3 regions of the Paenibacillus sp. FSL M8-0142 genome follow, and region 3 is predicted to be linked to each of the others. Evidence: a T-box and tRNA genes for the amino acid it is inferred to sense, from the RefSeq annotation. Region 3 holds a T-box; the other regions hold tRNA genes.

Region 1 (9,498 bases), 1.6 Mb from region 3:
AAGTGCTTCCGTAAAATGAAGTCCTGCCGTCGGAGCAGCCGCGGAGCCTTCATTCCGGGCATACACGGTTTGATACCGGTCACGGTCATCGAGCTTCTCCTTAATGTAAGGAGGCAGCGGCATCTGGCCCAGTTCATCCAGGATCTCCTGGAAAATTCCTTTATAGGTGAATCGAAGCGTCCGAGCGCCCATTTCCCCCTCTTCTTCAATAACGGCTTTGAGCTTCCCGTTTCCGAAGGAGATCGTGCTTCCCCGTCTCAGCTTCTTGCCCGGCTTGACAAGCGCTTCCCAGCGGTCTTCCCCAAGGTTCTTCAGAAGCAGCACCTCAGCTTTCGCACCCGTCTCCTCTTTCTCGCCGAACAATCGGGCGGGGATGACCTTGGTATCGTTAAGAACGAGGGTGTCACCCGGATTCAGAAAACCAACGATATCGGCAAAGGTCCCGTGGGACATCGCTCCATCCTCTTTATTCAAGGCAAGAAGCCGGGAAGCGCTGCGTTCCTTTAAGGGAGTCTGCGCAATCAAACGCTCCGGCAATTCAAAATCGTATAAATCCACATTCATGATCGGTCATTCCTTCGTAATAATCGTGTCGCGGTAATAGTGTTGCAGGATCTGCTTATAATCATACCCTTGATCCGCCATTCCTTTGGCGCCCCATTGGGACATGCCCAGGCCGTGGCCGTTCCCTTTGCCCGTAAATTTAAAGCCAGCCTTGCTGTCAACGGCTCTGGCTTGTCCTTCACCGCTCAAAATAACGGTACCGGCGCCCTTTACGCTGGCGCTTCCGTTGCCTGAGACAACCGTAACGCTCTCTCCGGACGAAACCGTTGATTCTGCACCATTCGCGCTCAATACAGTATAACTTCCGGTCGGTTCAATATCAAACAAGGTGCTGGGCAGTCCGTTAAATGCCGAACGGTACACATCCGGGTACTTCACATCCAGCTGCTGGCCATTGGCGTTGACGGACAAAACCCGGCCTGAAGGACCGCGCTCGGTCACCGTCAGCGACGTTATGGCTGAAGGGAGGGCGCTAGACGTCTTCCCTTTCAGCGAAGCCAGCAGCTGCTCGGACGTGAACGGGCCCCGAATCCACGCATAGCTGTTCGATTCCGCCACCTTGTCCAGAACGACCGCCGTATCGCCCGGACTCATTTGGGCTACAGGCTTAGCATCGGATTGAATCAGGGGCAGCGGACGCACATTCGTGTCCTTAGACGTAACGGTCATATAAGGGAGGCCTGCAGCAGTCTTGCTGCCTGTCTCCTTCACGTTATCTTCCCGGACATAGCCCGTGAGCCCGCTGGGCAGAAGAACGTGGTACCACGATTTCAACGCGGCTTGTGCCGACGTATCGCCCGGACTCTCGACTGCCGCGAATACATTGTTGGCATTGCCCCATACCTCTGCAGGGTCAGAGGTCATGCCTCCCGCGTTGGAGGAGAACACCGTCTCGACCAGCTTGCCGTCCTTCATGACGACTTCTCCCTCAGTGGCGTCCACCGCCTGCACGACGCTCGGATACTCGTAGGCCGTACCGTAGTAAGCCTGACTCAGCGTTGTATCGACGACATTGGCGACCTCAAACTTGGTTCCTTGGAACAGCGCATAGGTTCTTGCGGCAACGGCTTGTGCCTTCAAAGCCTCGGCCCCCCATGAGGAAGGCACTTCGGCTCCTACCACCGAATATAGATACTGCTGGAACGGCAGCTCATTAACCAAATACAATTGCCCGTTCTTCTTGCCGATCTCCATCGCTCCGCGGTAAGTTCGGTCGGAACGTTCTTTCACATGGATTCCGGTGCCCGCTGTCCCCGACACCTTGAGCGTGGCCAGCTCACCTGACAGCATAAAGTGCTGAACTTCTTGAGCAGCCGCCAGGTTCAGACCGGCGTCCCTGCGGAGGATCAATCCCGGGGTCTTGGTATTCGTCTCAACAAGGGGATTCGGCGCTGCAGCAGCGGCTTGCTGCTTGACAGCGGCCAAATCCGATGCATTGGCAGCCTCCCCGACCCAGACCTCATAACCTGCCTGGGTCATGACGTTAAATGCGTCAACGCCGGCAGCAGCATAGGCTGCACGCGCTGCTTCCGCCTGCGCTTCCGTTGCGAAGGAGCCTGCGGACAGATGGAGTCCGCCCCGTACCGAAGGGGTCTGACCGTTCAAATGGGCAGCCGCCGTCTTGGCTGTTCTCGCTGCCGCATCGGATGCAGCCTTCTCCGATGCATACATGCCCGTATACAGCTTGTACACCTTGCCGTCCACAAACAGCATTGATTTATCGCTCGTTGCCTGCAGCTTTTTGGCGGCTTCGGCAGCCGTTTTCCAATCTGTCGTCTCCAGTACCTTCACCCGGTAAGAATCGACGCTCATGCGCGTTTGTTGGTTAGCCGGTATGCTTGTCATCGCGTCCTGGGCTCCGGCATTGTCTAATGCAACCGTCAGGGCCTCCTCGGATTGCAGGGTAACGGCATTCACTGTGGATCTGTACTGGCTTCCAAGATCCAGGAACATCGCTACCCGAATCGTGTCAAGTGACGGGGCGGCAGCGTGCGCGGCAGGTGCGGCCCAAATGCTTGCGGCAAGAGCAGCTGCCGCCATGCCTGCGGCAGTTCTGCGGAGAAATGACTTCTTCCCCTTTATATTCATGTCTACAAACCTCCTGGAGCTGTAAGGATAGAATGATAAGCTATTGTCCAAAAACTTCTAACGGCGATCCTCCGGAACCGGGATGCCTAAATGATGGTATGCGTTCGGTGTCACGACCCGCCCCCGCGGTGTACGCTGCAGGAACCCGATCTGCAGCAGATACGGCTCGTACACGTCCTCGATGGTCTGGCTCTCTTCGCCGATCGTAGCCGCTATCGTATCCAGGCCGACCGGCCCGCCGCGGAAGCTCTTGATCATGGCATGAAGCATTTTATGATCGATCAGATCAAGCCCCATCGGGTCGATCTGCAGCATTCTCAGCGCTTCCTTTGCAATGTCGGTCGTAATCATCCCGTCGCCTCGTACCTGTGCGAAATCGCGGACCCGCTTCAGCAGCCGGTTTGCAATCCGCGGCGTCCCCCGCGAACGAAGGGCAATTTCCTCTGCGGCATCCCCTAATATTTCGATACCTAAAATGTCCGCGCCGCGGGACACGATATAACTTAGCTCATCCACCGTATAAAATTCCAGCCGGCTGACAACCCCGAAGCGATCGCGCAGCGGGGCTGAGAGCAATCCCGCTCTCGTGGTGGCGCCTATGAGCGTGAAGGGCGGCAAATCCAGCCGGACCGAGCGTGCGCTCGGCCCTTTGCCGATCATGATGTCCAGCGCAAAATCCTCCATTGCCGGATACATGACCTCCTCGACCGTCCGATGCAACCGATGGATTTCGTCGATAAAAAGAACATCGCCCTCCTGCAGATTCGTAAGAAGGGCAGCCAAATCGCCGGGACGCTCGATGGCGGGTCCCGAGGTCGTACGCAGATTTACGCCAAGCTCATTGGCGATAATGTTCGCAAGGGTTGTTTTGCCCAGTCCCGGGGGACCGTACAGCAGCACATGGTCCAGCGCTTCCTTGCGCATCTTCGCTGCCTCGATATAGATTTTCAAATTCTCTTTTACCTGATTTTGTCCGATATATTCGGCCAAATACCGGGGACGCAGGCTGAGCTCTACCGCCTGGTCCTCCATCATTAAATTCGCAGTAATAATTCGATCGTCCATCTTAAGTTAAACTCCTCTCCTGCAGACGACGCTATTAACCGGCATACAGCTGCTGCAGTGCCCGTTTCATCAATACATCGACCGATTCTCCGCTGCCTATGGAATCCTTAATCTTCAGCCATACTTTATCCAGTTCGCTGTCCGTGTACCCGAGCGCCTTCAGCCCCTCGCGGGCTTCTGTCCAAGCCGAACTGCTTTCTTCCGGCTGCTCCTGCTGCAGGGCGAACAGTCCTGTCGCCATGGCGGCATCGCTGAAGCCGTCCAGCTTGTCCTTCAGATCCAAAATCATGCGCTGGGCGGTCTTCTTCCCGATCCCCGGCAGCTTGATCAGAAATGAAATATTCTCTTGGTAGATGGCCGATACCACATGATCCGGCGAGCCGCCGCCCAATATTCCGAGCGCCACCCGCGGGCCGATGCCGGATACTTCGATGAGCTTGCGGAATAACCGCTGCTCTTCCCGTGTCGGGAAGCCGAACAGCAGAATCGCATCCTCGCGTACATGATGGTGGGTATACACCGTGACGACTCCTTCCATTTTGGCGAAGGCATACGGGTTCGGGCAGAAGATGCGATACCCTACATCATGCACATCCAGCACGATATATTCACTCTCGAGATGGACGACTTGTCCACGTAAAAAATCAATCATTTTCGCAATACCTCGTTTAATCTGGAATTTAACGTATAGGAATGGGCGTGACATATAGCGACAGCAAGCGCATCAGCCACGTCGTCGGGCTTCGGTATGCTCGCAAGCTTCAGGTACATCCTTACCATCTCCTGTACCTGTTTCTTCTCCGCCTTCCCATAGCCTACAATCGCCTGCTTAACCTGCATAGGCGTGTACTCGGCAATGGGAAGTCCCCGCTGAACGGCTGCGAGAATGAGCACGCCTCTTGCTTGGGATACCGTCATCGCCGTCGTTACATTCCGGTTAAAAAAAAGCTTCTCGAAAGCCACGGCTTCCGGCTCATATTTATCAATCAACTGCAGCATGCCCTCATAAACCTGATGAAGTCTTTCCTCTTCGGGCGTATGCGCTTCGGTCTGGATACAGCCGTACTGCACCGGCGACACCTTGCTCCCCGTCTTATCAATAAACCCGAAGCCAACGATGGCAATCCCCGGGTCAATGCCTAAAATACGCAATACTAACCTCTCCTCTGATGAAGCGAACATATGTATCGTTCTCCCATTATAACAAAAGATCGACCTTTAGTTGAGGAAAAACTTTGAACCTTTTCTTGTGCCTATTTTCACATTGTTACCCTAAGCTTATGATTCCTTTTTTAAGGGAGGCTTCTATTAGGCTTGTGGGCGGATAAATTGCGCTCCGTTCTTAACCGCATGGCCTGCTGCGCGCAACTGAAAAAGAAAAACTGCCCGGTGCAGATCAGCACCAGACAGTTGCGGTGTTGCGGTGTAACAATAGAGCAGCAAAAATGTGGCATTGTCGAAAAACGGTCGACCCGGTTCGCCCGGATTCGCTCAGGAGCTGGGCTTCATCACATTTTCAGCCATATCCCGCGCATAATCACTAAACGTCGACAAGACGCTGTTGTATTCATCCATATCCTGAATCCGGATCCCCTCCTGAAGCTGCTGGATGACATCCTTTGGCAAGGAGGACTCCATCGAACCGATGTCTAATTGGAAAAAGGTGCGGAGAACCTTCTCTTCTTCGGGAGGTCCCTCAAACAAAGTTAAATTTCCGCTTGCATCCACGCTCATGTACGCTTGCTTCTTGCAGTTGGGGGAGAGATCGGATACCGTTTGCTCCAGCCAAACTTCCCCTTTGTCATCCAGGCGGCCCTGCCATAATGGGTTTTTATTCATCAGTTCATAGATGCCGTCTGCATTCAGGCGCCCGATATTCTGCTCTTCAACCCCGCATACATAGGTAGTGCGCAGATGTACTTTCTTCTTCCCCTTTGATGCGTTCAGTTCCTGCATAAACTTTCTCTGCTCGGAAGTCCGCTCTTCTTGCTTCTCTTCTTCCATCTGCAAATAATGCATCGTCTCGAGCGCGAGCGGTTTTTCGCCGCGGCTATCGGTGAGCAGCATATTCATTTGATCCTTCAGCGTCTGGCCAGACCAAATGAAGATCATGGCCGCTGCAAGGATCGAACTGGACCAGATGGCCCGTCTCCAGCGTCTCCGTCGTTTGCGGAACACTTTTCTTAGGAATTGAAAAACACTCAAGGTTATCCCCTTCTATTCAATGTTTTTCATATTGTGACCGCAAGGCTGCCAAATTATTCAGACATCCCTTGTACCGAAAGTGCGCAACGACAAAAGGACCATCTTCAGAAATTCTGAAAATGGTCCTTGCTTGAATCGGGACGACACGATTTGAACATGCGACCCCCTGGTCCCAAACCAGGTGCTCTACCAAGCTGAGCTACGTCCCGTTATTTAAAATGCCGGTGAAGGGACTCGAACCCCCACGGTTTCCCTCACGATTTTGAGTCGCGCGCGTCTGCCAATTCCGCCACACCGGCGTAAGGATAATCATTAAGTAAATTCATGATGAATGCGCACATCAATCAATGGCACGCCCTGAGAGATTCGAACTCCCGACCTTTTGATTCGTAGTCAAACGCTCTATCCAGCTGAGCTAAGGGCGCAAATGGAGCGGACGACGGGAATCGAACCCGCGACCCTCGCCTTGGCAAGGCGATGCTCTACCGCTGAGCCACGTCCGCAATATCAAGATTTATGTAACACTGGTGAGCCATGAAGGACTCGAACCTTCGACACCCTGATTAAAAGTCAGGTGCTCTACCAACTGAGCTAATGGCTCCCATTGTTAAAAATGGCGGAACTGACGGGATTCGAACCCGCGATCTCCTGCGTGACAGGCAGGCATGTTAGGCCTCTACACCACAGTTCCATGAGGCTTGATCGCTAATGCGATATAATTGGTTGCGGGGGCAGGATTTGAACCTGCGACCTTCGGGTTATGAGCCCGACGAGCTACCGAACTGCTCCACCCCGCGTCATTGTGTATAAGCTCCCCTAATAAAACCACCTGTAAAGCCTTTGCTTTATCTTTTGGGGATATTTAATGGTGGAGGCTGAGGGGATCGAACCCCCGACCCTCTGCTTGTAAGGCAGATGCTCTCCCAGCTGAGCTAAGCCTCCATGTTGGTGACCCGTAGGGGATTCGAACCCCTGTTACCTCCGTGAAAGGGAGGTGTCTTAACCCCTTGACCAACGGGCCGTATATAAAGTCCTTGCTGGCGGAGAGAGAGGGATTCGAACCCTCGAGACGCTTTTGACGCCTACACGATTTCCAATCGTGCTCCTTCGGCCAACTCGGACACCTCTCCATAAGTGGCTCCCCGAACAGGACTCGAACCTGTGACAACTCGATTAACAGTCGAGTGCTCTACCAACTGAGCTATCAGGGAATATGTACCGCTTGGCGGCGTCCTACTCTCCCGGGACCCTTCGGTCCAAGTACCATCGGCGCTGGAAGGCTTAACGGTCGTGTTCGGTATGGGAACGCGTGGAACCCTTCCGCCATCGCCACCAAACGTTAAATTCAGGATGCGGCATCGCCAAATGCCGTAATCATCTTCATTGCATGTGCAGCTTGTACACCTGCAAATCGGGTTTGATCACCTGAAAACTAGATACGAAACGTCTTTGCATTGATTAGAATCCGTAGCATTGTCCCTTCAGATCCTCAGATCTTTCTGGGCCCCGCCAAAGTAATCGGAATCAGCTTCGAAGCTCTTCTTCACTTTGGTGGGTTTATTTATGCTTCCGTAGCGAGCTTTCTTTCAGAAAGCTTTTAGGATAAGCCCTCGACCGATTAGTATTGGTCAGCTCCATGCATTGCTGCACTTCCACCTCCAACCTATCTACCTCGTCGTCTTCAAGGGGTCTTACGAATTGGGAAATCTCATCTTGAGGGGGGCTTCACGCTTAGATGCTTTCAGCGCTTATCCCGTCCGTACGTAGCTACCCAGCCATGCTCCTGGCGGAACAACTGGTGCACCAGCGGTACGTCCATCCCGGTCCTCTCGTACTAAGGACAGCTCCTCTCAAATTTCCTACGCCCACGACAGATAGGGACCGAACTGTCTCACGACGTTCTGAACCCAGCTCGCGTACCGCTTTAATGGGCGAACAGCCCAACCCTTGGGACCTACTTCAGCCCCAGGATGCGATGAGCCGACATCGAGGTGCCAAACCTCCCCGTCGATGTGGACTCTTGGGGGAGATAAGCCTGTTATCCCCAGGGTAGCTTTTATCCGTTGAGCGATGGCCCTTCCATGCGGTACCACCGGATCACTAAGCCCGACTTTCGTCCCTGCTCGACTTGTAGGTCTCGCAGTCAAGCTCCCTTATGCCTTTGCACTCTTCGAATGATTTCCAACCATTCTGAGGGAACCTTGGGGCGCCTCCGTTACTCTTTAGGAGGCGACCGCCCCAGTCAAACTGCCCGCCTGACACTGTCCCCGTACCGGATCACGGTACCAGGTTAGAACCTAGATACGATCAGGGTGGTATCCCAACGTCGCCTCCACACAAGCTGGCGCTCATGCTTCAAAGGCTCCCACCTATCCTGTACAGATCGTACCCAAATCCAATATCAAGCTGCAGTAAAGCTCCATGGGGTCTTTCCGTCTTGTCGCGGGTAACCTGCATCTTCACAGGTATTAAAATTTCACCGGATCTCTCGTTGAGACAGCGCCCAAGTCGTTACGCCATTCGTGCGGGTCAGAATTTACCTGACAAGGAATTTCGCTACCTTAGGACCGTTATAGTTACGGCCGCCGTTTACTGGGGCTTCGGTTCACAGCTTCGGGTTTAACCCCTAACCGCTCCCCTTAACCTTCCAGCACCGGGCAGGCGTCAGCCCGTATACTTCGCCTTGCGGCTTCGCACAGACCTGTGTTTTTGCTAAACAGTCGCTTGGGCCTTTTCACTGCGGCCCCCTCGGGCTATTCACCCTACCGAGGCACCCCTTCTCCCGAAGTTACGGGGTCATTTTGCCGAGTTCCTTAACGAGAGTTCTTCCGCGCGCCTTAGAATTCTCTTCTCGCCTACCTGTGTCGGTTTGCGGTACGGGCACCTTCACCTGACTAGAGGCTTTTCTTGGCAGTGTGAGATCATGACCTTCGCTACTGTAATTTTCACTCCCCATCACAGCCCAGCCTTACGATGTGCGGATTTGCCTACACATCAGCCTCACTGCTTGGACGGACATCCATCAGTCCGCGTCACTACCCTCCTGCGTCACCCCATCGTTCATAACGGTTTACGGTGGTACAGGAATTTCAACCTGTTGTCCTTCGACTACGCCTTTCGGCCTCGCCTTAGGTCCCGACTTACCCTGAGCGGACGAGCCTTCCTCAGGAAACCTTGGGCTTTCGGCGGATCAGATTCTCACTGATCTTTTCGTTACTCATACCGGCATTCTCACTTGTATGCTGTCCAGCGCTCCTTACGGTACACCTTCAACCTGCATACAACGCTCCCCTACCCCTGATGCAAGCATCAAGCCATAGCTTCGGTGGTGTGTTTAGCCCCGTTACATTTTCGGCGCAGAGTCACTCGACCAGTGAGCTATTACGCACTCTTTAAATGGTGGCTGCTTCTAAGCCAACATCCTGGTTGTCTGTGCAACTCCACATCCTTTCCCACTTAACACACACTTGGGGACCTTAGCTGATGGTCTGGGCTGTTTCCCTTTTGACAATGGATCTTAGCACTCACTGTCTGACTCCCGGATATAAGTCTATGGCATTCGGAGTTTGACTGAGC
Region 2 (9,498 bases), 1.3 Mb from region 3:
AATCGATCTGTGATACATTATAACTCGCCCCTCGAAAGGGACTTTGGTAATTCGGTTGAGAAAATGTCGAATTAAAAAGTTTTTAAAAAAAGTTCTTGACGAAAAGATGGGCGATATGATATATTATAAAAGTCGCCGCTGAGATGCGGATGACGATGAGAAACACAGGTTGATCTTTGAAAACTGAACAACGAGTGAGTAAAAACGAACCGCTTCGGCGGGGAGTTACAATAGAGAATTGAACAAATTCTCGTCAGTTTTTCTAAATGAGCTTAATCGCTCTTTCAATTCATCATCCGAAGGGATGATCTTTATTGGAGAGTTTGATCCTGGCTCAGGACGAACGCTGGCGGCGTGCCTAATACATGCAAGTCGAGCGGAGTTGATGGGGTGCTTGCACTCCTGATGCTTAGCGGCGGACGGGTGAGTAACACGTAGGCAACCTGCCCTCAAGACTGGGATAACTACCGGAAACGGTAGCTAATACCGGATAATTAAATTCGCTGCATGGCGGAGTTATGAAAGGCGGAGCAATCTGTCACTTGAGGATGGGCCTGCGGCGCATTAGCTAGTTGGTGAGGTAACGGCTCACCAAGGCGACGATGCGTAGCCGACCTGAGAGGGTGAACGGCCACACTGGGACTGAGACACGGCCCAGACTCCTACGGGAGGCAGCAGTAGGGAATCTTCCGCAATGGGCGAAAGCCTGACGGAGCAACGCCGCGTGAGTGATGAAGGTTTTCGGATCGTAAAGCTCTGTTGCCAGGGAAGAACGTCTCATAGAGTAACTGCTATGAGAGTGACGGTACCTGAGAAGAAAGCCCCGGCTAACTACGTGCCAGCAGCCGCGGTAATACGTAGGGGGCAAGCGTTGTCCGGAATTATTGGGCGTAAAGCGCGCGCAGGCGGTTCTTTAAGTCTGGTGTTTAAACCCGAGGCTCAACTTCGGGACGCACTGGAAACTGGGGAACTTGAGTGCAGAAGAGGAGAGTGGAATTCCACGTGTAGCGGTGAAATGCGTAGATATGTGGAGGAACACCAGTGGCGAAGGCGACTCTCTGGGCTGTAACTGACGCTGAGGCGCGAAAGCGTGGGGAGCGAACAGGATTAGATACCCTGGTAGTCCACGCCGTAAACGATGAATGCTAGGTGTTAGGGGTTTCGATACCCTTGGTGCCGAAGTTAACACATTAAGCATTCCGCCTGGGGAGTACGGTCGCAAGACTGAAACTCAAAGGAATTGACGGGGACCCGCACAAGCAGTGGAGTATGTGGTTTAATTCGAAGCAACGCGAAGAACCTTACCAAGTCTTGACATCCCTCTGAATCCTCTAGAGATAGGGGCGGCCTTCGGGACAGAGGAGACAGGTGGTGCATGGTTGTCGTCAGCTCGTGTCGTGAGATGTTGGGTTAAGTCCCGCAACGAGCGCAACCCTTGATCTTAGTTGCCAGCACTTTGGGTGGGCACTCTAAGGTGACTGCCGGTGACAAACCGGAGGAAGGTGGGGATGACGTCAAATCATCATGCCCCTTATGACTTGGGCTACACACGTACTACAATGGCTGGTACAACGGGAAGCGAAGCCGCGAGGTGGAGCCAATCCTAAAAAGCCAGTCTCAGTTCGGATTGCAGGCTGCAACTCGCCTGCATGAAGTCGGAATTGCTAGTAATCGCGGATCAGCATGCCGCGGTGAATACGTTCCCGGGTCTTGTACACACCGCCCGTCACACCACGAGAGTTTACAACACCCGAAGTCGGTGGGGTAACCCGCAAGGGAGCCAGCCGCCGAAGGTGGGGTAGATGATTGGGGTGAAGTCGTAACAAGGTAGCCGTATCGGAAGGTGCGGCTGGATCACCTCCTTTCTATGGAGTACCTCGCTTCCGTAGCGAAGCGGTACAAATACGGTCAGCGCAAGCTGCCGGATAAATAGGCTTTACGAAGTAAAGTCGACCTACTCACTCGTTGGTCAGTTTTGAGAGTTCAACCTCTCAAGCTTGTTGATTCCAGATCTTTCTTGTAGACAAGATCGCTGAGAATTGATAAGATATTCTTCCGGTCGTTAATCGGCCGAAGGAATTTGATCCTTGAAAACTAGATAACGAAACGAATTTGCGTTTTAGAAATATCCTTTTAGCTGAACTTGTGTCAAAACAAGTTTCAATAAAAGTAGCACGCGAAGGTTTTGGGATCATTGATCCTTTGGAAGCTTGTTTCACCATTGAGTGGTTTTATCCAATCAGGAAACAAGTGGACAACAGAGCGATGAGCACAAAACCGGAGCATAAGGTTAAGCTACTAAGAGCACACGGGGGATGCCTAGGCGCTAGGAGCCGATGAAGGACGTGGCGAACAACGATACTGCCTCGGGGAGCTGTAAGCAAGCTTCGATCCGGGGATGTCCGAATGGGGAAACCCAGCTGGTGTAATAGCCAGTTACCCGTATCTGAATACATAGGATGCGAGGAGGCATACCCAGGGAACTGAAACATCTAAGTACCTGGAGGAAGAGAAAACAAGAGTGATTCCGTCAGTAGCGGCGAGCGAACGCGGAACAGCCTAAACCAGAGAGCTTGCTCTCTGGGGTTGTGGGACGTCTCACATGGAGTTACAAAGGTTTAGATTAGACGAACAGGTCTGGAAAGGCCGGCCATAGAAGGTAAAAGCCCTGTAATCGAAAATGTGAACCCTCCGAGACGGATCCCGAGTAGTGCGGGGCACGTGAAACCCCGTATGAATCCAGCAGGACCATCTGCTAAGGCTAAATACTCCCTAGCGACCGATAGTGAAGCAGTACCGTGAGGGAAAGGTGAAAAGCACCCCGGAAGGGGAGTGAAATAGAACCTGAAACCGTGTGCTTACAAGAAGTCAGAGCCCATTATAGGGGTGATGGCGTGCCTTTTGTAGAATGAACCGGCGAGTTACGTTCCCATGCAAGGTTAAGGCGAGAAGCCGTAGCCGCAGCGAAAGCGAGTCTGAATAGGGCGACTGAGTATGTGGACGTAGACCCGAAACCGTGTGATCTACCCCTGTCCAGGGTGAAGGTGCGGTAACACGCACTGGAGGCCCGAACCCACGTACGTTGAAAAGTGCGGGGATGAGGTGGGGGTAGCGGAGAAATTCCAATCGAACTCGGAGATAGCTGGTTCTCCCCGAAATAGCTTTAGGGCTAGCCTCGGAATTGAGAGTCGTGGAGGTAGAGCACTGATTGGGTGCGGGGCCCGCAAGGGTTACCAAGCTCAGTCAAACTCCGAATGCCATAGACTTATATCCGGGAGTCAGACAGTGAGTGCTAAGATCCATTGTCAAAAGGGAAACAGCCCAGACCATCAGCTAAGGTCCCCAAGTGTGTGTTAAGTGGGAAAGGATGTGGAGTTGCACAGACAACCAGGATGTTGGCTTAGAAGCAGCCACCATTTAAAGAGTGCGTAATAGCTCACTGGTCGAGTGACTCTGCGCCGAAAATGTAACGGGGCTAAACACACCACCGAAGCTATGGCTTGAATCGACTTCACTGCTTCTTTGAGGTAGTGAGCCTGAGTTGAACATTTTTGTCAGACTTGAAATGAAATCAAGGATGACCAAATGCTCTCAGGGGTTAAACACACTTCGAAGGCGGAGTGAAGTCGATTCAGGGGTAGGGGAGCGTTGTATGTAGGTTGAAGGTGTACCGTAAGGAGCGCTGGACAGCATACAAGTGAGAATGCCGGTATGAGTAACGAAAAGATCAGTGAGAATCTGATCCGCCGAAAGCCCAAGGTTTCCTGAGGAAGGCTCGTCCGCTCAGGGTAAGTCGGGACCTAAGGCGAGGCCGAAAGGCGTAGTCGAAGGACAACAGGTTGAAATTCCTGTACCACCGTAAACCGTTATGAACGATGGGGTGACGCAGGAGGGTAGTGACGCGGACTGATGGATGTCCGTCCAAGCAGTGAGGCTGATGTGTAGGCAAATCCGCACATCGTAAGGCTGGGCTGTGATGGGGAGTGAAAATTACAGTAGCGAAGGTCATGATCTCACACTGCCAAGAAAAGCCTCTAGTCAGGTGAAGGTGCCCGTACCGCAAACCGACACAGGTAGGCGAGAAGAGAATTCTAAGGCGCGCGGAAGAACTCTCGTTAAGGAACTCGGCAAAATGACCCCGTAACTTCGGGAGAAGGGGTGCCTCGGTAGGGTGAATAGCCCGAGGGGGCCGCAGTGAAAAGGCCCAAGCGACTGTTTAGCAAAAACACAGGTCTGTGCGAAGCCGCAAGGCGAAGTATACGGGCTGACGCCTGCCCGGTGCTGGAAGGTTAAGGGGAGCGGTTAGGAGGTAACTCCGAAGCTGTGAACCGAAGCCCCAGTAAACGGCGGCCGTAACTATAACGGTCCTAAGGTAGCGAAATTCCTTGTCAGGTAAATTCTGACCCGCACGAATGGCGTAACGACTTGGGCGCTGTCTCAACGAGAGATCCGGTGAAATTTTAATACCTGTGAAGATGCAGGTTACCCGCGACAAGACGGAAAGACCCCATGGAGCTTTACTGCAGCTTGATATTGGATTTGGGTACGATCTGTACAGGATAGGTGGGAGCCTTTGAAGCATGAGCGCCAGCTTGTGTGGAGGCGACGTTGGGATACCACCCTGATCGTATCTAGGTTCTAACCTGGTACCGTGATCCGGTACGGGGACAGTGTCAGGCGGGCAGTTTGACTGGGGCGGTCGCCTCCTAAAGAGTAACGGAGGCGCCCCAAGGTTCCCTCAGAATGGTTGGAAATCATTCGAAGAGTGCAAAGGCATAAGGGAGCTTGACTGCGAGACCTACAAGTCGAGCAGGGACGAAAGTCGGGCTTAGTGATCCGGTGGTACCGCATGGAAGGGCCATCGCTCAACGGATAAAAGCTACCCTGGGGATAACAGGCTTATCTCCCCCAAGAGTCCACATCGACGGGGAGGTTTGGCACCTCGATGTCGGCTCATCGCATCCTGGGGCTGAAGTAGGTCCCAAGGGTTGGGCTGTTCGCCCATTAAAGCGGTACGCGAGCTGGGTTCAGAACGTCGTGAGACAGTTCGGTCCCTATCTGTCGTGGGCGTAGGAAATTTGAGAGGAGCTGTCCTTAGTACGAGAGGACCGGGATGGACGTACCGCTGGTGCACCAGTTGTTCCGCCAGGAGCATGGCTGGGTAGCTACGTACGGACGGGATAAGCGCTGAAAGCATCTAAGCGTGAAGCCCCCCTCAAGATGAGATTTCCCAGTATGTAAGACCCCTTGAAGACGACGAGGTAGATAGGTTGGAGGTGGAAGTGCAGTAATGCATGGAGCTGACCAATACTAATCGGTCGAGGGCTTATCCTAAAATTACCCCAAAAAGTGAAGCGAAGCTTTGAAGCGGATGCCGAATACTTTTCGGGGACCCCGATCCAACCATTGGGGAAATGCTACGGATTCTAAACAACGCAAAGACGTTTCGTATCTAGTTTTCAGGTGATCAAATCATCACTTGAACTGAATAATGTTCCCTGATAGCTCAGTTGGTAGAGCACTCGACTGTTAATCGAGTTGTCACAGGTTCGAGTCCTGTTCGGGGAGCCATTTATGGAGAGGTGTCCGAGTTGGCCGAAGGAGCACGATTGGAAATCGTGTAGGCGTCAAAAGCGTCTCGAGGGTTCGAATCCCTCTCTCTCCGCCACTATTATTTAAGTAAGGCCCGTTGGTCAAGGGGTTAAGACACCTCCCTTTCACGGAGGTAACAGGGGTTCGAATCCCCTACGGGTCACCATCTTTCTTTTAAAAAGACTTGATTTCGTCGCCGGTTATCTGGTATGATAGAAATCGCTTTGTTACGGAGGCTTAGCTCAGCTGGGAGAGCATCTGCCTTACAAGCAGAGGGTCGGGGGTTCGATCCCCTCAGCCTCCACCATAAATAACAATGTAACCCTTTTATAATGACGCGGGGTGGAGCAGTTCGGTAGCTCGTCGGGCTCATAACCCGAAGGTCGCAGGTTCAAATCCTGCCCCCGCAACCAATTATATCGCATTAGCGATAGTGCCTCGTGGAACTGTGGTGTAGAGGCCTAACATGCCTGCCTGTCACGCAGGAGATCGCGGGTTCGAATCCCGTCAGTTCCGCCATTTTTTAACTTTTGGGATGAGATGAGTGTCCGATATGGGATTCGTCGAAGTCACGAAGAGCGCAAGGCTCGGTAGCTCAGTCGGTAGAGCAGAGGACTGAAAATCCTCGTGTCGGCGGTTCGATTCCGTCCCGAGCCACCATGTTTCACAATTGCATACGCCGGTGTAGCTCAATTGGTAGAGCAACTGACTTGTAATCAGTAGGTTGGGGGTTCAAGTCCTCTCGCCGGCACCACTATGGAGGATTAGCGAAGTGGCCAAACGCAGCAGACTGTAAATCTGTTCTCTTACGAGTTCGGTGGTTCGAATCCATCATCCTCCACCAGTTTTATAGGGGCATAGTTTAAAGGTAGAACAGCGGTCTCCAAAACCGTTAGTGTGGGTTCAATTCCTGCTGCCCCTGCCAATCGAAAATTTATAAATATGGCGGTCGTGGCGAAGGGGTTAACGCACCGGATTGTGGCTCCGGCATTCGTGGGTTCAAGTCCCATCGATCGCCCCATATTTCAAAATCATATTGGGGATTAGCCAAGCGGTAAGGCAACGGACTTTGACTCCGTCATGCATAGGTTCGAATCCTATATCCCCAGCCATGATTTCTGCGGACGTGGCTCAGCGGTAGAGCATCGCCTTGCCAAGGCGAGGGTCGCGGGTTCGATTCCCGTCGTCCGCTCCATTTTTATTTGTGGCGCCATAGCCAAGTGGTAAGGCACAGCTCTGCAAAAGCTTTATCCCCAGTTCGAATCTGGGTGGCGCCTCCATTTACCAATCTGTGCCCTTAGCTCAGCTGGATAGAGCGTTTGACTACGAATCAAAAGGTCAGGAGTTCGAATCTCTTAGGGCACGCTTTTATGCCGGTGTGGCGGAATTGGCAGACGCGCGCGACTCAAAATCGTGAGGGAAACCGTGGGGGTTCGAGTCCCTTCACCGGCATCATGCAAAAGGAATGCAAGACGATTATCGTCTGCATTCCTTTTTTGCGTTTTTCGTCTGATGATCGGTTGGTATGACAGCGTTCAACTGCAGTGAGATGTGCTTCTTGTCGAAGTGCGTTGTTCCTATGAAAGAAGAGCGCGGGTTCCTATGGATCGAACACCGTCAGGATGAAATGGCGAATAGGCGATCTGACCCTGCTTTAAATGGGCTAGGGATGGATTGGACGCAGGTCCATAGAAGGCCCCGACTTAGGTCTAGGTGCAAAAACCGTCCGCAGTCCGTTTTAGTGAAACGCGAAATTACCTAGAATAGAGTCATAAGGTTGAACACATAAACAACGATCAAACGACAGAAAGGCGGTGTATAAATGAGATATTCGAGAGGAAACGGATTAAGTCTCCTGCTGATTGGTTTAGGGGTTTTGATTCTTCTGGGTGTATTCGCTCCTCTGCTCGGATGGTTGTTCAGTCTTTTGCTTCCCGTTCTGATGATCGCTTTGGGATATTACGGAATTCGGAGAGGCAACGCTCTGATCGGGTGGATCATTCTCGGTATCGGCGTCATCTGGTTGATGGGTAAGCTGTCTTGGCTCATCGGTCCGGTACTCGGTATTATCCTGATCATCTATGGGTTGTCCCGATTCAAGAAGGGAAGACCGCGTTACTAAATGCGATTATAGGATAACAGCCAGCTGAAGTTAAGGATAAGAAGTTGATAGAAGAGGAGGGCTAAACCCAAATGAGTGTTTTCAGACGGATACGAGATATTACCGTTGCAACCTTGAATGAAAGACTCGAGCAGAGTCAGGATCCGGTTCGATTGATCGACCAGTTCCTTCATTCGACCAGACAAGACATCACGGAAGCCGAGAAGCTTCTGCAGCAATGCCAGACTCACTCCAGGCAGCTGAAGCAGCAGGTTGACCAAGCCGAGACGATGCGGGATAAGCGTGAGGAACAAGCGCTGCTTGCATTGAAAGCCGGTGAGGATCATCTGGCGAAGCTGGCACTTCAAGAGAAGTTGATTTATGAAGAAAAGATTGAACAATACCAAGGCTTGTTGTCTACCAGCCTGGAATCGCTGAGAGAGATTGAAGAGCAGCTCGGGGAGCTCCGCATGGAGTATCAAACCGTATACAGCAAGCGTCAATACTATGTTGCCCGAATGGAGACACTCCGTCTGCAGCAGAAGATGAATGAACGCACCGGTGCATACGGTGGTCAAGACGTTCCGAAGATGTTCAACCGGCTCGAGGATCGCATCAGCGATTGGGAGCTTGAAGCCAGAAGCTTGCGCGATTTACGCCGGATGGGCCAAGAGTATGTGGAGCAGGCAGGCAATACCGTCTCTTCCGTACTCGAAAAGGAGCTTGCCCGTTTGAAGCAAAAGCTGAATGACAGCGGAAAGGAGTAATCATGACTAGATTGTACCGTTCTACCCGAGACAAAATGTTTACCGGGTTGATCGGCGGCCTATCCGATTATTTCGGAGTCGAATCGACCATCCTCAGAATTATATTTGTAGTCAGTATCTTTTTCACTGGCGGTACAACACTATTAATTTACCTGATCGCGACGTTGGTTGTTTCCAAAGAGCCGCCGTATTACCACGATCCATACGCACCTCATGGAAGACATGGAGGACATGGAGGCTATCGTTTCAATGATGCACCTGGACCCGGATATAACGGCTATAACGATAACTATGGTCGTCCAGGATACCCGAATGAAGGCGGCTTTGGACCGAAATATGATCGCTCCGGCCGGCCGGATCCAGGCTATGGTCCCCGGAATAACGCATCCGCCGATTCCGGTCTGGATGCGATGATGCAAGACATCGAGAAGAAGGCATTGCAAAAAGAAATTGAAGAGTTGAAGAAAAAACTATCGGATTATGAGAAGGGAGATAAGTAACATGGGAGTATTTAAAAGAATTAAAGATATGACAAAGGCGTCGGTGAATGAGCTGCTGGATAAGGTAGAAGACCCGATTGTAATGTTGAACCAGTATCTGCGCGACATGGAAGCAGAAATTCACGAGGCAGAAGTAACCGTAGCGAAGCAAATGGCGAATGAGCGCCGGATGAAGCAGCGCGTGGACGAAGCGGTTAAGATGGCTGCACAGCGCGAGGCACAAGCCGAGCTGGCTCTGAAGAACGGTCAGGAAGAAGTTGCACGCAAGCTTCTGGAGGAAAAAATCTACTTCGATCAAAAAGTTACCGAGTACTCCGAGCTGCACCTGCAATCGGAATCCCAAGCTAAAGAACTGGTTGCCCAGCTTCATCAAATGAAAGACGAGTTCTATAAAATGCGCAACAAGCGCAATGAGCTCGTTGCTCGTGCGCAAATGGCCAAAGCCAAGAAGCAAATGTCTCAAGTGAGCAGCTTGCATACGATTGAGAGCGGCAGCGCTTCGATGGGCTTCCACCGCATGGAGGAAAAAATCATGCAG
Region 3 (9,498 bases):
CAGCAATGGAGCATCATCTCGAGAGCGACTCCTTCATCCTGATTGGGGAAACGGGTACCGGCAAGCAGCTGCTGTCACGCTACATTCACTTCAAGAAACACGACCGCAAGGGGCTGTACGCGGCATTGACGGCGAAGCAGGCCTTGACCGAGATCGAAGGCGAAGGCTTCGACGACGATATCAAAACGGTCTATATTAACGGAATCGACATGCTTAGTCCGAACGAGATTTCGAACCTTCAAGCTCTGGTGAGGGCTGAACGCAGCAGGGGGCGAACGGTGATACTGGCCTTCGAGAAGGAGGATCCGGTCTATCAATCGCTCCTGTTCGATGAGCAGTCCGTTCGCGTGAATGTGCCGGCACTGCGGGAGCGCAAGGAAGATATTAAGGCGCTGGCAACCTACTATATCGCTGCCTATCACGGAACGCTGGGCACATCGCCGGTCAAGCTGAAGGACGAAGCCGCGATGATGCTGGAAGGGTACAGCTGGCCGGGCAATGTGGCCGAATTAAGGACCTTGCTGAAGGATGCGGTGACGGAGGAAAAAGGCTATGTGATCGGGAGGGCGCAAATTTCCCGGCATCTTGGCAGGAAGCAGATACAGCATTCTGTAAACGCCGGTTTGCCGGCGGATTTTCTTCAAGGAACTTTGGATGAGATTGAAAAGCGGATTATTCATGCCGTCATGAAAGAAGAACATGATAATCAAACGCGCGTTGCGGAACGGCTGGGGATCAACCGCTCGACGCTGTGGCGAAAGCTGAAACAATAGTTTCAGCTTTTTTTGTTATGCTGATTTATCTGCGCATTATGCGTGAGGGGTATCGGTTCAGGAGGAGCGGTCAGAATAAGGGAAGGCACGGAGTCAGGCTTTGAAGCGGTAGTGTCTCATTTAGTTTGGCATCTTGGAGAAGGAAATATAGCTCTTTCGATAGAATGTTTAAAATTGCAACAATTTTTGAACAATGTGTTGCAAATTTTAAAGTAAGCATTTACAATAATCCCTGCAAGCGATTTCAATTATGAATCACTGTTTAATATTGAAACAATTATTGAAGGGGTGCTACAATAATGAAGATCAAAGCAGCTTTAGATCGAATTCCCGGAGGCATGATGGTAGTTCCGCTGCTTATTGCAGCAGTTATCAATACCTTCGCTCCGGATTTGCTTCGCATCGGTAATTTTACTGAGGCCTTGTTCGTAAACGGTTCAAGCACATTGATCGCGCTGTTCCTGCTCTGTACGGGGGCGCAGATCAACGTCAAATCGTTCGGCGTATCGGTCGGTAAAGGCGCGACGCTGCTCGTAACCAAGTGGATAGTAGGGGCGGCATTCGGCTTGATCGCTTATGCGTTTGCCGGCGAGAATGGATTGTGGCTCGGCCTGGCGCCGATTGCGGTCATCGCGGCGATGACCAATAGTAACGGGGGCTTGTTCGTGGCGTTGGTCGGCCAGTATGGCAGCAAAGAGGACCGCGCGGCCTATTCTTTGCTGGCATTGAATGACGGTCCGTTCCTGACCATGGTGGCCTTGTCGATTTTCGGTGCGATGGGATTCGTCGACGGCATGTTCTCGTTCGTCTCGTTCATCTCGGTGCTGCTGCCGATTCTCGTCGGTATGGTGCTGGGCAACCTGGACGAAGACATGCGCAAGTTTCTGGATAAAGGAAGCTCTATGCTGATTCCGTTCTTTGCATTCTCGCTCGGTATGGGCATCGATTTCGGCGCGATCGTGGAAGGCGGACTGTCCGGTATCATTCTTGGACTCTTGACGGTGTTTGTTACAGGTACTGCAGGTTACTTTGTATTTAAAGCGATGAAATGGAATCCGATTGTCGGAGCGGCTGAAGGCTCGACTGCAGGCAACGCGGTGGCGACTCCTGCTGCCATTGCGGCCGCCAATGCATCCTTCGCGGCCTTTACTGATATTGCGACCGTGCAGGTGGCGGCCTCGGTGGTAACGACGGCCATCCTGCTTCCGATCTATGTCGGCTTCCTGGTCAAACGGATGGAGAAGAAAGGATATTCATTTGAGCGGGAAGCGGAAACCGAAGTTTAAAAGGTGTGATAAATGTGATCAATCAAATGGGAATTATCGCTGACGATCTGACGGGGGCTAACGATTCAGGCGTGCAATTAGCGAAGAAGGGCCTCTCCTCGACCGTTATACTGGACTACCGTCAGAGCGGTGACGCTGCGCCTGCCGATGTCCTGATCGTGGATACCGACAGCCGGGCGAAGCAAGGCGCTGAAGCCTATGAAGCGGCTTATGGAGCGGCCCATTATTTGAAACGGCATGGTTACGGGCATATTTATAAAAAGGTGGATTCGACGCTGCGGGGCAACATGGCGGAGGAGCTGAAGGCGGTGGAGCAGGTGTTCAGCCCGGATCTGATGTTGATTGCTCCGGCCTTTCCCAAGATGAACCGGGTAACCGTCGGCGGGCATCACTATGTGAACGGCTCGCTCATCACGGATACGGAATTTGCCAAGGATCCTAAGACACCGGTTACGGAGAGCTTTATTCCGAAGCTTCTCCAGGCGGGGGCCGGCCGTGAGGTAGGGCTGATTGATACGAGCCTTCTTCGGGGGCCCGCGGATGAGCTTGCCGCTTATGTGAACCAAGCGATTTCGCGCGGGCAGACCTGGCTGGTCTGCGACAGTGAGTCCGAGCAGGATCTGCAGACCATCGTAGCCTTCTTCTCGAATTGGGATCAATCGATCGTCTGGGCCGGTTCGGCCGGACTGATCGAATATCTGCCGGAGGCTTTAGCCTTGAAGCCGTCGGGTAGCGGTGAGGGTGCCGTGGCGATGGCCGGCAAAACGCTGATTGTCTCCGGCAGTTTGTCCCGAACTACGCGGCAGCAGCTGACGAAGGTCGGCGAAATGGCTGAGGCCTGCATGCTGGAAGTGGATCCGGTCGACTTGGTCCGAGGCGATACAGATGCCGATCGTTACGTTCGAGCATTGGAAAAGAGCTCGGACAAGCCTTATGCTGTATTGTATGTAGACGGCTCCGAGCACAATCGCATCGCTGCGAAAGCAGCGGGAGATCAGCTTGGACTGTCCTTGACGGAAATAAGCGAAGCGATCTCTCGGGGACTCGGGCATATTACACGGGAGATTTTGCAGGCATTTGAGGATATTGAGGGGCTGGTGCTGACGGGCGGAGATACGGCGAAGGCGGTCTGCCAGGAGCTGGAGATCGGCGAAATGCAGCTCCATTCGGAGGCGGAGCCCGGACTGCCGTTCGGTAAGCTCCAAGGCAAGGGTCGCAGTTATTGGGCGATTACGAAAGCCGGAGGCTTTGGCCGTGACGAGTCGCTCGTTGATGCGTTGCAGTATATGACCACAAAGAAAAGGGTGAGAGTATGAGTGAGCGCAAACCGATAATCGGCATCACGATGGGCGATGCCGCTGGCGTCGGACCGGAAATTATTCTGAAGAGCCTCAAGCATGGGGAGATGTATGAGATCAGCAGACCGTTCGTCATCGGGGACCGTAAGATCCTGGAGCGCGCGAAGACGTTCGTAAACAGCGATTTGGCCATCGAGAGCATTGCTGCGGACGAGCTGGAGCAGGCCGATTACCGTCTGGGCACGGTATACGTGCTGGATCTGGACTTGCTGCCGGGCGATCTGCCGGTCGGTCAAGTGTCGGCCGAGGCTGGACATGCCGCGTTTAAATATTTGGAAAGAGCCATTGAGCTGGCGAAGGAAAATCGCATTCAAGCAATTTGCACGGCTCCGCTGAATAAGGAGGCTCTCCACAAGGGCGGGCACAAATATCCGGGTCATACGGAGATTTTGGCAGACTTGACGGGAACGCAGGACTTCTCCATGATGCTGTCCGCGCCGAACCTGAAGGTCATCCATGTGACGACCCATGTCGGACTGATCGATGCCGTGAAGATGATCACGCCGGAGCGGGTATATCATGTGATCAAGCTGGCGCATGAGACGCTGCGGAAGGCGGGGATCGATGCGCCGAAGATTGCCGTGTGCGGGATTAACCCTCATGCCGGGGAGAACGGCCTCTTCGGGTACGGGGAAGAAGAGGAGAAAGTCATTCCGGCTGTTGAGAAAGCTCAGGCGGAAGGCATTGAGGTTGTGGGACCGCTCCCGGCGGATACGCTCTTCTTCCGGACGGTTCGCGGCGACTTCGATATCGTCGTGGCCATGTATCACGATCAGGGACACGGACCAGTCAAAGTGCTGGGCCTGGATGCGGGCGTCAACATTACGGTCGGGCTGCCGATCATCCGCACAAGTGTTGACCACGGCACGGCATTCGATATTGCCGGAACGGGCATCGCTGATGAGAAGAGCTTGATGGAAGCGATCCGCCAAGGGGCCGAGCTGGCGCCGAAGGCTTAACCGATCAGACTGTGAGTATCAACCAATATGCAGTCCTTTCTTGCCGGATGGCAGAAGGGGCTGTTTTTTTCATGAAGAGAGCGATGGCTGACCATTGGATGGGCAGGACTGCTTGAATCGTATTTCGATCCCGATGGATCTAGGCTTTATGCAGCTGTAAATCATATGGAGAAGCGACACTCGCTTTACAAAAATCTTTGGCGCTTATGCGAGATTAGATGCTAAGCGGCTTTGCATTTTTTCTTACGTAACAGGTCGCCCCTTGACTTCGGGAGTTATGATCAGGTATGATTTCCAATAACTTGAATATGCCAATGACAAGCGATGATGAGAAGAGTACCTAGGTAAGGTCCTTGACCAGAGAGCCCCGGCAGGTGAGAAGGGGTAAGGAATGAGCCTAAGGGAATATGGCCTCTGAGCTGCGCACCGAAGCTGATCCAAGCCGTAGGCTGCGCCGGAACCTGCACCCGTTACTGTGCTAGGGTATACGTGCATGGAATGCGCAGTACCCGAAGAGGTGAATGCTGTGAGGCATTCGTGAAATTGGGTGGTACCACGTGAGCACAAGCTCTCGTCCCTTTGGGATGAGGGCTTTTTTTTGTTTGTGAAAAAAAGGAGGGATTATATGATGACCAACATTTTTATCGGGGGCGCGTGGCCTTACGCGAATGGATCGCTCCATTTGGGGAGGCTGGCGAGTCTGCTCGCTGGCGATGTATTGGCTCGTTATTTTCGGGCTAAAGGCGAGCGGGTGCTGTATGTATCCGGCAGCGATTGCCACGGAACGCCGGTGGAGGTTCAGGCCATTGCCGAGGGGATTGCTCCGCGGGATATTGCGGACCGGTACCATCAAGAATTTTCGGAATGCTTCCGGCGGCTTGGGTTTACCTACGATCTGTACACCCGTACAGACCAACCCTTCCATCACCGTATTGTACAGGAGCTGTTTCTAAAGCTTCAGGAGAACGGGCATTTATACCGGAAAACGATCCGGCAAGCGTATTGCGAGACCGACCACCGGTTTTTGCCGGACCGTTATGTGGAAGGGGACTGCCCGATATGCGGAAGCCGGGCTCGCGGCGACCAATGTGACGTATGCTCCGCTATTTTGGACCCTTCGGACCTGACGAACGTAGCCTGCAAAATTTGCGGCAACCCTCCGGTAGAACGCCCCACGGAGCATTTTTATGTACCGTTGTCCAAGTTTCAGGAAGATCTCGCGCAATACGTGAAGGAAGCTGAGGGCTGGCGGGAGAATGCGGTGCTGCAGAGCCGGCGATATCTGGAGGAGGGCTTGCGGGACCGGGCGGCTACAAGAGATTTGGACTGGGGGATCGACGTCCCGGTTCCGGGGCTTGAAGGGAAGAAAATCTATGTCTGGATCGAGGCGGTTAGCGGATATTTATCGGCAAGCAGGCAATGGGCCGCGGAAACGGGCGGAGATTGGGAGTCCTTTTGGCAGGAAGATGGCGACATTACCGCCTACTACGTTCACGGTAAGGATAATATCCCGTTCCATACGTTGATTTGGCCGGCGATTCTTAAAGGGGTAGGCGGGCTGCATCTGCCGGATCGGATCTTGTCCTGCGAATATATGACCTTGGAAGGGAGAAAATTTTCGACAAGCCGGAACTGGGCGATCTGGGTGCCGGACCTTCTTAGCCGCTATCAGCCGGATTCGATCCGCTACTTCCTGATCGCCAACGGACCTGAGCATCGGGATACGGATTTCTCTTGGCTCGATTTTATTAACAGGCATAATGGTGAGCTGCTCGGAGCTTTCGGGAATTTGGTGAATCGGACGCTGGTTTTTATCGAAAAATCGTTTGGCGGCAAGATTCCTGAAGGGAATTTAGAAGAGGATTGGCGGAAGATCATCGAGCAATCGTATGTCGATACCGGAACGCTCATCGAACAAGGTCGTTTGAAGGAAGCCTTAGCCTCCGTCTTTCGGATCGTGCGCCAGGCTAACAAATTTTATGATGAGCGGAAGCCATGGCTTCAAATCAAGAATGACCCGGAGGCTTGCGGTCACACACTGCATACCTGTGTGCAAATCATCGCTAACCTTGCGAATCTTCTGCAGCCTTTTATTCCGTTCGCCTGTGATCGGATACGGGACTTTCTTGCGTTGGATGAGCCGGGCTGGTCTCGGCGCCATGTACCCGTAAATCGGACGGTATGCCAGTTGGCGAAGCTGTTTGAGCGCATTGATCCGAGCCGGATCGAGGAGGAGATGAGCCGCTTGGGTGGGGCTGATCTGCAATGACCCTTTTTAGGGATAAGGGATCTTGGTTGCTGTATGATGTTGATCGGGTCGGCTGCGTCCAAAAGCCGGAAATCCGGGCCAAGAACATCCGGTAGTTTACCGAAATGTTGAAGAAGGAGAGAGCTACCCAAGCGGGTCGGTCGATGACTGCCCGCAAGAGTTAGCGCCCGGAAAGAAGGATTCCCGGGGACGGACAATATCCGTTATAATAGCGTTAACGAAAGAGGCAAGCGAGCATAATATAAGCAAGTTTATCAAGCGAAGAGGAGGCCGCTGAATGAATCAAGCCCGACCGCCCTGCTAATCCCTCGCCGTACTTCGTGCACGAGGTCCCCCCTCTGTATCCGGATTTGAAATAAGACAATCCGATAAGAGAGGGAGCCGATAATGAACCATTCGATAAATATAAATGTGTGGAAGCTGCTGGCGATCCGCTTCTTCTACAGTCTCATTCCCGCGTACGTCATCGAACGATTGTACTGGGAAGATCGAGGCATGACGATTCCGATGGTCGTGTACGCGGAGATTATTTATGCCGTTACAATCGTGCTGCTGGAAGTGCCTAGCGGCATGATGGCTGACCGCTGGGGGCGGAAGACCATGATGCTGGTCTCCGCGCTCATGGGGTGCGCGGAGTTTCTGCTGCTCCTGTTCGCCGAGGCATTTTGGCATTTTGCGCTCGTTGTCGTTGTGGCGGCAATTGGCGGCGCGGCCAGCAGCGGGGCCGAGCAGGCGCTGCTGTATGAGTCGCTGCGAGAACGAGGGCGGGAGCGCTCCTTCGAGAAGTGGCTCGGCCGCTTGAACGCGGTGGATATAGCATCAACGGTGCTGGCGGCGCTGTGCGGCAGTCTGCTGGCAAGCCGTCTGCCTTACGAATTCAACTACGCGCTGTCGCTAATCAGCATGCTGGTCTGCCTCGGCTTGACCTTGACGCTGACGGAAGCGGGGTCGTCCGGGGACGGGGAGGAAAGTCCGATTCCAATCCGCGTGTACCTTACCGCATCATGGAGACTGTTCAGGGAGAACCGGGGGCTGCTATTGGTAATGCTGTCCGGCATGGTCACAGGGGCAGCCGTCAATTTCATCGATGAGTTCTGGCAGACATATTTAGAGCGTGTGGAGATTCCCGTGCTGTATTTCGGCCTGTTCTCCGCAGGCATCTTTCTGCTCAGGCTTCCGGGCAACTTGCTGGCATTCGCGCTGAAGGAGCGGTTCAGCTACAGGCTGCTCTTAACCCTGGTTACCGTCGTGCTGGCTACCTGCTTCTTCTGGCTTGCCGCCATGCGGGATAGCCGCTCGATAGCGGCATTGTTTGTCATATCCCTGTTCGCTGGCCTCATCGAGCCATTAGCCGCAGGATATCTCCAACACCGGGCAGACTCCCGAATGCGGGCGACGATGGGATCATTCCAGTCGTTGGGGGAGAAGGCGGTACTAATTGCAATCGGCTTAGGCTTCGGATACTTTTCGTCGAAATTCGATGTGTTTGGCGGATATGGCTTCATTGCCGGCATCTGCGCCTTGTATGCGTTGTATTTTCTAACCGCTTCGCACAAAGCCGTTTAAACAATGCCTTGGTGCTGCAAGCTTTCCCTTAACATCGACAGCCTCAAATTGATTCAGGTGCTATTAGACCGCGCAGATTCCTGGATGTATTTCCGTGTACGGGTGGTGGCGAGCACCTGCCCCAGCGCCGATGGTGATCCAAGCGACAACCTGTACAATCTTCCGACATTCTATGTTTTTAACAAAGACCTCGCAAGATCATCTTGCGGGTTTTTTGTTTTGGGGTGAGAAATTCATCCACCGTTTACGTCTATAGAGTACAGACCATGCATGGGCTCTGAAAGTTAGGAGGAATAACATGACTCAACCGCCGCAGGATGCGGAACTGATAGAACGGATTATCAACGGGGACAAGCAGCTGTTCGCTGTGTTGGTTGACCGGTATAAGAACAAAATATACGGAATTTTCTACGGAATGGGCGCCAGCCATCAGGATGCGCAGGACTTGGCCCAGGAGACCTTTATTCGGATATACCGCAACTTGCCAAGCCATCGCCAAGGCAGCAGCTTTTTCTCATGGATGTATACCATCGCCGTGAATTTGATGAGAGACCACCAGCGGAAAAAGAAGCCCGTTCTGACGTCAGATACGCCTGAAGCCGTATCGCCTGACGAAAAAACGCCCGAGCAGCAATTGCTGCACCAGGAGATGAAGCGGGAAATCCACCAACAATTAGATGAGCTCCCTGAGCAATATCGTCTTGTCCTCCTGCTGAAATATACCAATGAGTTAAGCTATGAGGAAATAGCGGACATTGCCAATATGAGCACCTCTCAAGTGAAAAATGCCTTATACCGCGGCAAGAAAATGCTAAAAGCAAGAATCGAGCGCAAAGGAGGGATCCTGCTTGAAGCTAAAATCAAATGAGGAAGATCCAATGTGGGAGCATATGTTGTTCAGCCAGGGCACCGATACCGATTTCACACAAAAGGTCATGCAAAGCTTAGAAGAGGTCGAGATGGATTACAGCAAACAGGGAAGTCATCAACGTTGGAAACGAGCCAAGCAGAGAAGACGGATGATCACCGCTGCCGCAGCAGTCTCGCTGATTGTGATGGGCGGTTCCCTGCTGGCCTGGAAGCAGCCTGACCTGATACGCCAGGTCTCGAGCATCTTCAGTCCGCAACCGCAGACTATAGAAGAAAGTTTGCCTCCGGAATTAAAAGCTTGGACAGAAATGAGCGACTTGAGCTGGCTTGAAGATTATAAAAAATCCAAGCCGCTTGGCCTGGTGCAAACGCCTAAGATCAAGGTAGAAGACAAAGGCTACAGCTTTGAAATTGTGA

The links. A T-box is a leader RNA that pairs with one kind of tRNA and senses whether it is charged. The one in region 3 lies ahead of metG (methionine--tRNA ligase), so its partner is inferred to be a tRNA-Met.
Region 1: it encodes a tRNA-Met, which carries the amino acid that the T-box ahead of metG (methionine--tRNA ligase) is inferred to sense. The anticodon was not compared.
Region 2: it encodes a tRNA-Met, which carries the amino acid that the T-box ahead of metG (methionine--tRNA ligase) is inferred to sense. The anticodon was not compared.

The regions. Positions count from the first base shown of each region.
Region 1 covers NZ_CP152008.1:4,816,473-4,825,970, forward strand. The annotation lists gene queA (tRNA preQ1(34) S-adenosylmethionine ribosyltransferase-isomerase QueA) at 1-564, opposite strand, end outside; gene NSQ46_RS22160 (SpoIID/LytB domain-containing protein) at 571-2,652, opposite strand; gene ruvB (Holliday junction branch migration DNA helicase RuvB) at 2,710-3,717, opposite strand; gene ruvA (Holliday junction branch migration protein RuvA) at 3,752-4,369, opposite strand; gene ruvC (crossover junction endodeoxyribonuclease RuvC) at 4,366-4,869, opposite strand; gene NSQ46_RS22180 (BofC C-terminal domain-containing protein) at 5,209-5,922, opposite strand; tRNA gene NSQ46_RS22185 (tRNA-Pro) at 6,058-6,131, opposite strand; tRNA gene NSQ46_RS22190 (tRNA-Leu) at 6,142-6,221, opposite strand; tRNA gene NSQ46_RS22195 (tRNA-Arg) at 6,271-6,347, opposite strand; tRNA gene NSQ46_RS22200 (tRNA-Gly) at 6,351-6,425, opposite strand; tRNA gene NSQ46_RS22205 (tRNA-Lys) at 6,448-6,523, opposite strand; tRNA gene NSQ46_RS22210 (tRNA-Asp) at 6,537-6,613, opposite strand; tRNA gene NSQ46_RS22215 (tRNA-Met) at 6,643-6,719, opposite strand; tRNA gene NSQ46_RS22220 (tRNA-Val) at 6,789-6,864, opposite strand; tRNA gene NSQ46_RS22225 (tRNA-Glu) at 6,869-6,943, opposite strand; tRNA gene NSQ46_RS22230 (tRNA-Ser) at 6,961-7,052, opposite strand; tRNA gene NSQ46_RS22235 (tRNA-Asn) at 7,058-7,133, opposite strand; rRNA gene rrf (5S ribosomal RNA) at 7,143-7,259, opposite strand; rRNA gene NSQ46_RS22245 (23S ribosomal RNA) at 7,521-9,498, opposite strand, start outside.
Region 2 covers NZ_CP152008.1:957,368-966,865, forward strand. The annotation lists rRNA gene NSQ46_RS04255 (16S ribosomal RNA) at 312-1,865, shown strand; rRNA gene NSQ46_RS04260 (23S ribosomal RNA) at 2,289-5,334, shown strand; tRNA gene NSQ46_RS04265 (tRNA-Asn) at 5,496-5,571, shown strand; tRNA gene NSQ46_RS04270 (tRNA-Ser) at 5,577-5,668, shown strand; tRNA gene NSQ46_RS04275 (tRNA-Glu) at 5,684-5,758, shown strand; tRNA gene NSQ46_RS04280 (tRNA-Val) at 5,824-5,899, shown strand; tRNA gene NSQ46_RS04285 (tRNA-Met) at 5,929-6,005, shown strand; tRNA gene NSQ46_RS04290 (tRNA-Asp) at 6,035-6,111, shown strand; tRNA gene NSQ46_RS04295 (tRNA-Phe) at 6,177-6,252, shown strand; tRNA gene NSQ46_RS04300 (tRNA-Thr) at 6,271-6,346, shown strand; tRNA gene NSQ46_RS04305 (tRNA-Tyr) at 6,351-6,436, shown strand; tRNA gene NSQ46_RS04310 (tRNA-Trp) at 6,444-6,517, shown strand; tRNA gene NSQ46_RS04315 (tRNA-His) at 6,538-6,613, shown strand; tRNA gene NSQ46_RS04320 (tRNA-Gln) at 6,630-6,704, shown strand; tRNA gene NSQ46_RS04325 (tRNA-Gly) at 6,713-6,787, shown strand; tRNA gene NSQ46_RS04330 (tRNA-Cys) at 6,799-6,872, shown strand; tRNA gene NSQ46_RS04335 (tRNA-Arg) at 6,884-6,957, shown strand; tRNA gene NSQ46_RS04340 (tRNA-Leu) at 6,965-7,044, shown strand; gene NSQ46_RS04345 (hypothetical protein) at 7,415-7,714, shown strand; gene NSQ46_RS04350 (PspA/IM30 family protein) at 7,786-8,460, shown strand; gene NSQ46_RS04355 (PspC domain-containing protein) at 8,463-8,960, shown strand; gene NSQ46_RS04360 (PspA/IM30 family protein) at 8,962-9,498, shown strand, end outside.
Region 3 covers NZ_CP152008.1:6,403,589-6,413,086, reverse strand. The annotation lists gene NSQ46_RS28915 (PrpR N-terminal domain-containing protein) at 1-773, shown strand, start outside; gene NSQ46_RS28910 (2-keto-3-deoxygluconate permease) at 1,073-2,059, shown strand; gene NSQ46_RS28905 (four-carbon acid sugar kinase family protein) at 2,074-3,375, shown strand; gene pdxA (4-hydroxythreonine-4-phosphate dehydrogenase PdxA) at 3,372-4,376, shown strand; T-box leader at 4,692-4,958, shown strand; gene metG (methionine--tRNA ligase) at 5,005-6,645, shown strand; gene NSQ46_RS28890 (MFS transporter) at 7,033-8,211, shown strand; gene NSQ46_RS28885 (sigma-70 family RNA polymerase sigma factor) at 8,510-9,079, shown strand; gene NSQ46_RS28880 (DUF4179 domain-containing protein) at 9,060-9,498, shown strand, end outside.